DNA from 3 places in the Oceanobacillus caeni genome. Region 1 is predicted to be linked to each of the others. Evidence: riboswitches for the same ligand, from Rfam matches in the RefSeq annotation. Region 1 holds a riboswitch; each other region holds the start of a gene.

Region 1 (4,196 bases):
CTTGAACCATGGTCAAGATGGATTGCTACAGGAACAGTTGTACCGTAAGATTCCATTAAAGATTTAACCATTGCTACAACAACATTAAATCCACCCATATATTTCCCTGCACCTTCAGAAACTCCTAAGATGACAGGTGATTTTTCTTCTTCTGCCGCTTGTAAGATTGCTTGAATGTATTCTAGGTTATTGATATTAAATTGACCTACCGCATAACCATTTTCTTTGCCTTTTTCAAGCATTTCTTTCATAGATACTAATGGCATTTGATATCCTCCTCTAGTGAATTCGTTCACATAAGTTGTACTTTTTTACTACATAAATAGAATACCAACTTGTCCCATTAGGTGCAAGCTTTTAGAAACCACCGATTACTTCATTTTTCTTTAATTCCTAACAATGGCATGAACCTTTTCTACAAACTCATTTATGTTGAAAGGCTTTGCAATAACTGATTTAACAAGCTTAGATTTCATCGCCTCTGATGCGATATTTTCCACGAGTCCACTCATCACGATGGCAGGAATTTCCACATTATCTTTCTCTAGTTTTTCTAATACTTCCGTGCCATCCATGATTGGTAATTTATAATCTAAAATCATTAGATCGAAACTGTTAACACTAATTTGGTCTATCGCTTCCTTACCAGTGGTCGCTTCCTCTATCTCGTATCCTTCATTTTTCAAAATTTCTTTAAGTAGTAATCTAATCCCCATTTGATCATCCACTACTAGAATTTTATTCTTGCCCAATAAAATCCCCCCTCATATCAAAATCAACAAAAACTTTCATAAACCCACATTTTTTTCTCCCAGTACATCCATTTCTATATTTACGTGGTATTTTCCTGCCAAATTTTACAAATTACCCTAGTAAATTAAAAAATTTATCAATTCAAAAGAAAAAAGCCCGCAGACTTTTCTGCGAGCTTATGATTGATAGGACTAGATAATTCTTATTTTGAGCTAACAAGAATTTTAGACTGGCTCTTATCATTAAGTAATAGTTCGAATCCTTCTTCGACAATATGATCTAATTTAATTTTATTTGTAACAACTTTTTCTGCTGGAACTTGTCCACTTGCAATTAAATGAATTACGCGATCATAAATATTGGAATACCCTAAAGAAAATTTAATGTTTGCTTCCTTCACAGTGGATGCAAAGGCATTAATTTCTGGATTTTGAGCAAAAATAGCTACTACACAAACCGTTCCTGTCCGTTTTATGGCATCTAGACATGTATCAAAGGTTGGTTGAACACCTGCACATTCGAGCGCCACATCTACACCATTTCCATTTGTGGCATTCATAATTTCTCCAATGACATCATCTTCTACAGGATTTAATGTTTTTACGAATTCAAAGGAAGCAGCTAGTTCTAAACGTTCTTTGGAAACATCACTAACAAAAATTTTATTTGCCCCAGCTGCACGCGCATTTAAAACCGTCAATAAACCAATTGGGCCTGCACCAGTAACCAAAACATTATCGCCAGGTTTTACTCCTGCTAAATCTACAGCTCTATGCGTTACTGCTGTCGGCTCTACAAGTGCCGCTTGCTCCAAAGTCATATTGTCTGGAATACGATGGCAGTATTGTTCATCTAGCACACAGTATTCCGCAAACCCGCCATCATCCGCAAGGCCAATAAATGCCGCATTACTATTTCTGCATAGATGATAGTTACCTTCACGACATTCTTTACATTCCCCGCAACGAATATTCGGTTCAATACAAACTCGATCGCCTACGCTTAAAGATGTTACGTCACTTCCAACCTCCGTAACTGTCCCACTAAATTCATGGCCCAATGTAAGTGGAGCTTGTCTTTTGGTTAATGGATGTTCTTCTGTAGGAATGCCAATGAAATGTGAATATGCATGCAAATCAGAACCGCAAATACCTGTCCAAGCAACTTCTACTTTAACATCCTTTGTGCCTACTTCTTTAATCTCTACATCTTCCACTCGCACGTCTTTTTCAGCATAAATTCTTGCTGCTTTCATCAGACTCACTCTCCTGCTGTTTAATTAGATTCATTTACAAAAGCCAGAGTTTCACATCTCTTGGATACGTAATTCTCTTATAGTTCTATTTACCCAACAATCTAGGATAATTGGTATATTCCACTCTGTCTATGAGTCTATTATACTACTCTCTTTTTTTAAGACATACTTTCTTGACCATTAAAGAAACTTAATCGCCCCCCGACCATTGACATTCAATGAATATACAGGTAATTTAATAATAATAACTGAATTTATAATTTTCTTATTTAGAGAGATGGAGGGACTGGCCCTAAGATATCTCAGCAACAGACATTTTTGTACTGTGCTAATTCCAGTAGCGTGAGGCTTGAAGATAAGAAGAGTAATTATCTCTGATACGAATCTCTTCTTTATTTAAGAGGGGATTTTTTTGGCAGGTAGGAAAGTATAAAATCTTTCCCGTCTGCATAAGTGCAACTAAGCCATCCGCCCAAAGGCTTGGCGGATGCCAAGTTTTCTAATACCCTAAAAAGCAAAACAAACAGAATAAATTCATTTTAGAGGGGTTGTACAAATTGATTAATTCCACTATTAAAGCGCCATTTAAAGCAGACCATGTAGGAAGCTTTTTGCGTCCACAAGCACTTAAAGATGCAAGGGCACAATATCAGGAAGGCCAAATAACGAAGGAAGAATTACGTTCCATAGAAGATATGGAGATTGCTAAAATTGTTGAAAAGCAAAAGGAAATAGGTCTGACGACAGTTACGGATGGCGAGTTTAGGAGAAGATGGTGGCACTTAGATTTCATAAGAGCCATTGAAGGGATTCGCGTTTATGAAATAGACATACAAGGCGCATTTAATGGAGCGATGAAAAAAGCAGAAGCATATACCGTTGATTCGAAATTAAAATTCCCGAAAAACCATCCATTTTTAGAGGATTTCGCGTATTTGAATAGGATAGCCGGTGACCATGTTGCAAAATTACAATCCCCGGGCCTAATATGATTTTCTATTCAGGTGTTGTTGGAAGTGAGCCTTATTTAAGTAACCCTTCTTATCCTTCACTCGATGATGCGGCTAAAGATATTGTTAACGTATATCAAGATGCCATTCAGGCTTTTTATGAAGCGGGATGTCGCTATTTACAATTAGATGATACAAGCTGGGGTGCACTATTCAGTGATGCTTTCCGAGATAAGATAAAAGCACAAGGATTCGATCCAGATGAACTAGTGAAGAAATTTGCTGATATTACCGTTGAAGCCGTAGCCAACAAACCAGAGGATATGGCAATTACGATTCATATTTGTCGTGGGAATTTTAAATCCTCCTGGTTATATCAAGGCGGGTATGAGCCAATAGCAAAAGAATTATTTTCCCGTGTTAATGTAGATGCCTTTTTCTTAGAGTATGATAATGAGCGATCTGGAGATTTTTCACCATTACGATTCATTAAAGATCAACATGTTGTATTAGGTCTAATCACATCTAAGACTCCTGAACTCGAAGATGAAAATGAAATCAAAAGTAGAATAGAAAAAGCAACGAAATATGTGGATATTAATCAACTTTGTCTTAGCCCACAATGTGGTTTTGCCTCTACGGAAGAAGGAAACATCCTAACAGAAGAAGAACAATGGAATAAACTACGCCATGTTGTTCAAATTGCTAAAGATGTTTGGGGAGAATAGACTTGTACATATAAACTATAAAAATCTCGGTTACGAAAAGATAACCGAGGTTTTTGATGTTATTCATAGAATATTAGTTTAATTGTAGTTTAAACAAAAATATCTAAAACTAATACTAGTCCAAATGCAACAAACGAAAGGATGGTTTCCATTACTGTCCATGTTTTGAACGTTTCCTTTACAGTTAACCCCATGTACTCTTTTACTAACCAGAAACCAGCATCATTTACATGTGAGAACATTAAAGAACCCGCTCCTGTTGCAATAACAAGTAATTCTAAATTCACACCCGACATATTTGCCACAACTGGAGATACTATTCCAGCTGCTGTTGTCAATGCAACGGTTGCTGAACCAGTCGCAATTCGGATTAAGCCCGCAACTAAGAAAGCAAGAAGTATAGGTGATAAGGAAATTTGTTCAGACATCGTGGCGATAGCAGTACCGACACCGCTGTCAATTAGAATTTGCTTAAATCCACCGCCAGCGCCGATTATAAGGATTATCGAA
Region 2 (4,196 bases), on a different contig from region 1:
GTCATAAATAAATGCATTCACTTCAAAATTAAGTTGGAAACTTCGTACATCAATATTTGCTGTACCCACCGAGGCTATCTTTCCATCAACTACAATTGTCTTGGCATGGAGAAAGCCATTTTGGTAAATATACACTTCCGCACCCGCAGCTAGTAATTCTCCAGAATAAGAAAGTGTTGCCCAATAAACAAATGGATGATCTGGTTTATTCGGAATCATTAACCTAACCTTCACACCGGAAAATGCCGCAATTCTTAATGCGTCAAAAAGACTATTATCAGGAATAAAGTACGGTGTTTGAATGTAAATATATTCCTTAGCTGATAAAATCATTTTAATGTAACCATACTTTATTTGTTCCAACTCTGAATCCGGACCACTCGAAACAATTTGCATTCCTACATTACCACTAGGTTTAGCATTATAATAACGTTTATTATATAAAATATCCCGTCTTGACGCATGGTTCCAATCTAAAACAAACCTTGTCTGTATGCTATTTACTGCATGTCCCTCTATTCGTAAATGGGTATCACGCCAGTAACCGAATTTTTTCTTTTTCCCAAGGTATTCATCACCAATATTAAAACCACCTATATAAGCAATCCTCCCATCAATGATGGCTGCTTTTCGGTGATTCCGATAATTAATTTCAAAGTTAATTTTTAAGAATGTAGAAGGGAAAAATGCCTCAATCTGAACCCCTTCCTTTCGAAGTTTATGGAGGAATTTTTTACTTAACGAACGAGACCCCAAATCATCGTATAGTACACGTACTTCTACTCCTTGCTTCGCTTTCCTTATTAATGTTCTTGCAATTCTTTGTCCGAGCTCATCATTTCGTATTATATAATATTGAAGATGGATATGATCTTCCGCCTTTTCTAAGTCCTCTATTAATGAATCAAACTTTTTTTTTCCATCCGTAAAAATTTGAACATCATTATCCTGGGTAAGAACGGCATCATCATTTCGTAGATGCAAGTAGGCAATATCCGAATACTCCTGCATATTCGGATTATTAAACCGAAACTGATGGTTATGGAAAACACCCATCTGATCCTTTACTGACTTCCTGAACGCTATCCATGTTTTTCGATCCCAGGTAAAAATACGTTTTCTATATAGGGAGCGGCCAAAAATTAAATAGAGGATAAAGCCTAAAATCGGAATAAATAAAAGTACCATTAACCAAGCCCAAGTCGATGGTGGGTTTTTCCTTTCAAGAAAAACAATAGAAATACCTAATAAAATGTTCATTACGATGATAAAAGCGAATAAAAAAGTTAGTATTCCCATTGTTTCACCTCTTCCTATAGGAATAATATATCCATATTATACTTACTTTTCCTTCATTTAACTAATTATAAGAACGATGCATTGAAGTTTAGTATTCCATCCATATTGTTTCATATTCCATTCTACCACGCCCAATCCCCGCTTTCTTTGATTCGGCATGTGGATATTCAATTCCTTATTTCAACTGATCTAATGCTTGTTTTAAATCGTCCCAAATGTCTGGCCATGCTTCCAAACCAACCGATAATCGAATTAATTGATCTGTAATCCCCATCTTTTTACGAGATTCTTCAGGTACTACAGCATGAGTCATCGTTGCTGGATGTTGAATGAGTGATTCTGCGTCACCTAGACTAACCGCAATTTTTATCATCGATAAAGCATTAAGAAATTGTTGTGCATCTTTTTTGTTTCCCTTAATCTCAAAAGATACCATTCCCCCACCTTTTCTCATTTGTTTCTTCCCTATACGGAAGTCAGGATTTGTTGAATCATGTGGATAGAATACGTTATCCACTTTCGGGTGATTTTTGAGATGTTCCATGATCTTCTTCGCATTTTCGCAATGGCGATCCATACGTAAAGGCAATGTCTTTAACCCACGAATTAAAAGCCAGGCATCAAACGGGGACATAACCCCACCAATGTCTTTTAAAGTAGTTAATGCAACCTTATCCACAAATTCCTTCTTCCCAACCACGAGTCCTGCTATCACATCTCCATGCCCGCCAATATATTTCGTTGCACTATGAATGACAACATCACAACCTAAATCAAGTGGTTTCTGTAAATAAGGAGTGGAAAAGGTATTATCCACAACAACTGGAATATCAAATTCCTTGGCAACCTTTGAAACCATTTCTAAATCTACTAAACGCATCGTCGGGTTAATCGGAGTTTCAATATAAATGACCGCTGTTTCAGGTTTTACTTTGGAGCGGATTTCTTCTTCGGTGTCCATATTTGAAAAATCAACTTTCATGTTATACTTATCCTTCATCATGGTTAAAAGACCAAACGTACACCCATATAAACCTGAAGAGCATAAGATATGATCGTTTGCTTTTGATAAGGCGATTAGTACAGCCGAGACTGCTGCCATCCCTGAACTAAAAGCTAGTCCCCGCTCCCCATTTTCTAACGTAGCTATCTTTTTTTCCAAAATAGTTACAGTAGGATTTCCAAGTCTCGAATATATATACCCATCTTCTTTCCCCGAAAAACGCAACTCCCCTTGTTCTGCTGAATCAAATGTAAAAGTTGACGTCTGAAAAATGGGTGGTGCCAAACTTCCTAACATTTCTTTATCCTCATAACCATCGTGAATAATTGCTGTTTCTATATGTTTATATTTCTTTCCCATCCGTCCTTATCCCCCTTCCATTTTCATACTTATATATATGCATTTAGTTAAGTTTCATTGAATAGGTTTAAAAAAACTTAAGCCCCTGAAAATACAATAGTTAGAATACTAAATGTATAAAGAAGAACAACCATCTGTGGAGGTTTTCCTCCATCCCCTTAGTCGGATTTTTACGGACAGTTGATCTCCCACCTACCTTTTTTGTTCCCCCAGAAGCTTGAGGTAAGATAAAATTATTTATTTTTTTGAAATGTATTGACAAATAAAATCCCGACCATTATACTAAGCATTAATCAATAATCTCTTATCAAGAGCGGTGGAGGGAATAGGCCCTTTGAAGCCCGGCAACCTGAAAGTTAGTAACTCTTACTTTTCTACGGTGCTAAATCCTACAGGTCACATGAACTGGAAGATAAGAGGAGGATCGGCTATTTGTATAAATAGAAGCCCTCTTCTTAGGAAGAGGGCTTTTTTTCATCCCCTCTACCTCCAGATTTGGAATAGTAACATACCAATCAAACACTCAAGGAGGAATTATCTATGTCTAAATTCGATTTACAAAACCCTGAAACATTATTACTTCATGCAGGTCAAGAGGTTGATCCAACAACCGGCTCACGTGCGGTTCCGATTTATCAAACAACTTCTTATGTTTTCCGTGATACCGAGCATGCGCAAAATTTATTTGGTTTAGCAGAACCTGGTAATATTTACTCTCGAATCATGAATCCTACATTGGATGCGTTTGAACAACGAATAGCAGCTTTAGAAGATGGTGTTGGTGCCCTGTCGCTATCATCAGGAATGGCGGCCATAACATTTGCTATTTTGAATATTGCAGAAGCCGGAGATGAGATTGTGGCCGACAGCAACCTATATGGTGGTACATACAATCTTTTTGCTAATACTCTTCCAAAGTATGGCATCAACGTTAAATTTGTAGATGGAACAAACCCTGAAGCAGTAAGAGCTGCTATCAACGAAAAAACAAAGGCCGTTTTTGGTGAAATTATTACAAATCCAAGTTTACAAGTATTCGATGTAGAAACCATTGCGGACATTGCTCATGAGAATGGAATTCCGTTAATCATTGATAACACATTTGCAACTCCATACGTTACAAAACCAATCTCATGGGGGGCAGATATCGTTGTACATTCCGCCACAAAATGGATTGGTGGTCATGGTACTACCATTGGCGGTGTCGTTGTAGATGGTGGACGTTTTGATTGGGGGAATGGGAAATTCCCAGGGTTTACAGAACCTGATGAAAGCTATAATGGGTTAAAATATGCAGACCTTGGCCCAGCAGCATTTATTACAAAATTACGTGTCCAATTATTACGTGACATAGGCGCGTGTTTAAGTCCACAAAATGCTTTCCTATTTTTACAAGGATTGGAGACCTTACATTTACGCATTAAGCAACATACGAAAAATGCACAAGTAGTTGCCGAATACCTAAACAATCACCCAGCAGTCGAGTGGGTTAACTATCCTGGATTAGAAAATCACCCATCCCACGAAAAGGCGA
Region 3 (4,196 bases), on a different contig from region 1:
AATTAGAAAACTTGGCATTCACTATAGGATAGGTTTAGCGAATGCGTTAGTTGCACTTAGCAGATTTATACAGTGGGGCGGGTAATCGGTACCCCAAACGAGAAAGAATCTATACTTTCCTAACTGCTAAAAATTGTACTTTTCATTACATTCGATTATTAGTATAACACATATACAAAAATAATCCATACTATTTATGTTTCAATTTAGTAAAATTTGCTATTTGTTAAATTAACGGAAATAACTACAATATTTCTATCCCACTCAAGCCTCTAAGGAAACAAAGAAGGTAGGTGGGAGATCAACTGCCCGTAAAGATCCGATCAGTGCGACTAACCATCAGTGGAGAATGAAGGAAAACCCCCAATGATGGAAGTATTCTTTATTTGCTTCAACCATCATATGTAGAGGAAAAGTTATTGACATTACTCACACATTTCGTTACGATAACAATGGACGGAAACTCTCTTATTCCGAGTTGGCGGAGGGACAGACCCTATGAAGCCCAGCAACCTCACACGCTTGTGAAAAGGTGCTTACCTGAAGCAAGGATCATTCCTTGAACAATAAGAGTGAAAGGACCGAACCCTTTCCTCAATGTAGGATAGGGATTTTTTTGCTTTTAAAGAAGAAACAGTTCCTTTTATCCCACCTAAATGGGCAGTAAGACTCCCTCCTCAAGCTTCTGAAGAACAAAGAAGGTAAGCGGGAGATCAACTACCCGCAAAGGTCCGATAAGTACGACAGTGGGGAATGAAGGAAAATCCCCACTGATGGAAGTCTTCTTTATTATATAAAAAGCAATGGTTTCTTCAATGCTTTTATATATAGAATATACAAAGATCTTTAATCGAAATAATGAAAAGAGTTCCGTAACACCAATTAAAGGAGAGAATGAGCCTTATGGCTGAAAAACGTCGTTTATTCACATCTGAGTCTGTAACAGAAGGGCATCCAGATAAAATGTCAGATCAAATATCAGATGCCATTTTAGATGAAATTATAAAAAATGATCCCAATGCAAGAGTTGCTTGTGAGACTACAGTAACTACTGGTCTTGTTTTAGTAGCTGGTGAAATTACTACTAGTACGTATGTAGATATTCCTGCAATTGTCAGGAAAACGGTGAAAGAGATTGGCTATACAAGAGCTAAATATGGATTTGATGCAGATACCTGCGCTGTCTTAACAGCAATAGATGAACAATCTCCAGATATTGCGATGGGAGTAGATAAAGCGCTAGAAGCACGTGAAGGCAAAATGAGTGACGAAGCAATCGCTGCAATTGGAGCGGGAGACCAAGGATTAATGTTTGGTTTTGCTTGTGACGAGACAGAAGAGCTTATGCCTTTACCAATCTCATTAGCACATAAATTATCTAAACGATTAGCAGATATTCGTAAAGAAAATATAGTAGATTATTTACGTCCAGATGGAAAAACACAAGTAACTGTCGAATATGATGAAAATAATAATCCGGTTCGTATTGACACTATTGTTATTTCTACTCAACATCATCCAGAAGTATCTCAAGAACAGATTGAAAAAGACATGAAAGAACAAGTAATTCTTCCTATAGTGCCTAAAGAATTACTAGATGACCATACGAAATATTTTATAAATCCAACTGGTAGATTCGTTGTTGGGGGACCACAAGGCGATGTTGGTTTAACTGGTCGTAAAATTATAGTAGATACGTATGGCGGATATGCAAGACATGGCGGAGGGGCATTTAGTGGTAAAGATTCCACAAAAGTAGACCGCTCTGCTGCTTATGCAGCCCGTTATGTTGCAAAAAATATTGTTGCAGCAGGACTTGCGAAGTCTTGTGAAGTTCAGTTAGCTTATGCAATTGGTGTAGCGGAACCCGTTTCTATATCTATTGATACATTTGGAACTGGTACAGTACATGAAACTAAATTAGTGGATGCTGTTCGTAAAGTGTTTGATTTAAGGCCTGCAGGGATAATTAATATGTTAGACCTAAGAAAACCAATCTTTAAAAACACAGCGGCATATGGCCATTTTGGTAGAACAGATGTTCAGTTCCCGTGGGAGAAATTGGATAGGGTAGATGAATTAAAGGATTTAATAAAATAAAGTAACAGGAACAAAGGCGGAAGCGCCCGTTTAGTGACGTATAGACTGCGCCTGGCCATGCCAGGTGGTCCGATGTTGCCGCGCAAAGCGGCGGTTTTAATCGGACATTCCACTTCCGTAGGAGATAAAGGAAACATGCCCCTTCATAGGGGTATGCCGACGTTGGCCGCAAAGGCCGCACTTAGTCGGCCTTCCTTTAATACTTTGAGCCGATGTTGACTTTCACCGCAAGGGTATAAGTGCGACTAAGCCTCTGGTTTCACCATCGGCAAGTCTTCTTTATCGTGTCATGAGGTGAAGGAAGTCTACTAGTCACTGGGCGCTGGAGCCGGACGTGGCTATTTTTGTATCTAAGTTCTCCACAGCCATACAAATTATATAAATTCCTAGACACCATGAAAGCTGCCAGCACGGAGATGTGGCAGTTTTTTTGATTTTATCACTGAAGTATTACAATTATGTTACAATATGATTTTTTTGTGATATAATTATCCTAGATTTCGAATCACTTATTAAAGATTCCAATAAAAAGGTGCTCCAGACTTTGGTAGAAAATTAAACAAAAAGCCTGTAGATAATTAGTGGAATTATCCCAATTCGAAACGCAGTCTTTACTTTGTAATTGCTAATGAATTATTTTAATAGAAAGAGGTAACTATCATGTGTGGTTTTATTGGAATGGTATACGATTATCCAACTGATGTAGATGAAAAAGACATGGATTCATTAAGAAGGAAAAATAATATTATTGCTCATCGTGGTCCAGATGATGAAGGTTATTTTGTCGATGAGTACATATCTTTTGGTTTTAGGCGTTTAAGTATAATTGATATTGAAAGTGGAGTTCAACCATTAAGTTATGATAATGATAAAATTTGGCTTGTTTTTAATGGAGAAATCTATAATTATGTAGAACTTCGTGACGAATTAAAACAAGATGGTTATTCATTTTCAACAGAATCTGATACAGAAGTGATTGCCGCTTTATTTTCTAAATACAAAGAAGATGCATTTCAATATTTAAGAGGAATGTACTCTATTCTAGTGTGGGATAAAGATGATAAGACACTATATGGTGCACGAGATCCATTTGGAATTAAGCCATTATATTATTATCGTACGGAAGACGGAATTGCTTTTGCTTCGGAGAAAAAAAGTCTTGGACTAATGCTTGAAAAAGAAGAAGTAAATGTTGATGCATTACAGCACTATTTAAGCTTTCAATATGCGCCAGAACCAATGACATTGGCTCAAGGGATTGAAAAGGTAGAACCAGGACATTATTTTGTTAAAAAAATAGGCGAAGATATAACATTTACTAGATATTGGCATGCAACCTTCCAACCTATTTTTAATAAAGATAAAAAAGATTGGATAAATCAAATTCAAGAAGTTATGTATGATTCTGTAAAAGTTCATATGCGAAGTGATGTACCTGTAGGATCATTTTTATCCGGTGGTATTGATTCTACTCTTATTGTTTCCATTGCTAAGGAATTTAATCCAAATATCAAAACTTTTTCTGTTGGTTTTCAAAGAGATGGCTTCTCAGAAGTAGATGTTGCTAAAGAAACAGCTGATAAATTAAAAGTAGAAAATATTTCTTACACCATTACTCCTGAAGAGTACGTAGAAAATTTACCTAAAATTATGTGGCATATGGATGACCCATTGGCTGACCCAGCTTGTGTACCATTATACTTTGTTGCTAGAGAAGCTAGAAAACATGTAAAGGTTGCCCTTTCTGGTGAAGGTTCTGACGAATTATTTGGTGGATATAATATATATCGAGAACCAGAATCTCTTAAAATATTTAATGCCATTCCTCGGCCAATAAAGGGATTATTAGCCAATGTAGCAAAAGCACTCCCAGAAGGTATGAAGGGGAAAAGCTTCTTGGAACGTGGGATAACCCCGCTTAGGGAACGTTATATAGGAAATGCAAAGATGTTTGAAGAGAATGAGAAACGTGAACTTTTGACTCATTATATAGAAAATAACAATTATCAACAAATCACAGATGGGTTGTATGATTTTGTAAAGGATTATCCATTAGTGAACCAAATGCAGTATATAGACATTCATACTTGGCTACG

Evidence for each region. Region 1 has a riboswitch for S-adenosylmethionine ahead of ACFQ18_RS05840 (5-methyltetrahydropteroyltriglutamate--homocysteine S-methyltransferase). Riboswitches for the same ligand answer to the same signal wherever they lie in the genome.
Region 2: it holds a riboswitch for S-adenosylmethionine, as region 1 does, so the genes downstream of both, ACFQ18_RS17830 (PLP-dependent aspartate aminotransferase family protein) here and ACFQ18_RS05840 (5-methyltetrahydropteroyltriglutamate--homocysteine S-methyltransferase) in region 1, are expected to answer to the same signal.
Region 3: it holds a riboswitch for S-adenosylmethionine, as region 1 does, so the genes downstream of both, metK (methionine adenosyltransferase) here and ACFQ18_RS05840 (5-methyltetrahydropteroyltriglutamate--homocysteine S-methyltransferase) in region 1, are expected to answer to the same signal.

Annotation. Positions count from the first base shown of each region.
Region 1 is NZ_JBHTKV010000005.1:97,909-102,104, forward strand. Features, by position in the region: gene fba (class II fructose-1,6-bisphosphate aldolase) at 1-266, opposite strand, end outside; gene ACFQ18_RS05830 (response regulator) at 387-752, opposite strand; gene ACFQ18_RS05835 (2,3-butanediol dehydrogenase) at 956-2,008, opposite strand; SAM riboswitch class I at 2,271-2,370, shown strand; partial or broken gene ACFQ18_RS05840 (5-methyltetrahydropteroyltriglutamate--homocysteine S-methyltransferase) at 2,566-3,686, shown strand; gene ACFQ18_RS05845 (GntT/GntP/DsdX family permease) at 3,776-4,196, opposite strand, start outside.
Region 2 is NZ_JBHTKV010000054.1:1,251-5,446, forward strand. Features, by position in the region: gene cls (cardiolipin synthase) at 1-1,299, opposite strand, end outside; gene megL (methionine gamma-lyase) at 1,475-2,662, opposite strand; SAM riboswitch class I at 2,964-3,081, shown strand; gene ACFQ18_RS17830 (PLP-dependent aspartate aminotransferase family protein) at 3,203-4,196, shown strand, end outside.
Region 3 is NZ_JBHTKV010000001.1:8,033-12,228, reverse strand. Features, by position in the region: SAM riboswitch class I at 466-573, shown strand; gene metK (methionine adenosyltransferase) at 904-2,100, shown strand; gene asnB (asparagine synthase (glutamine-hydrolyzing)) at 2,761-4,196, shown strand, end outside.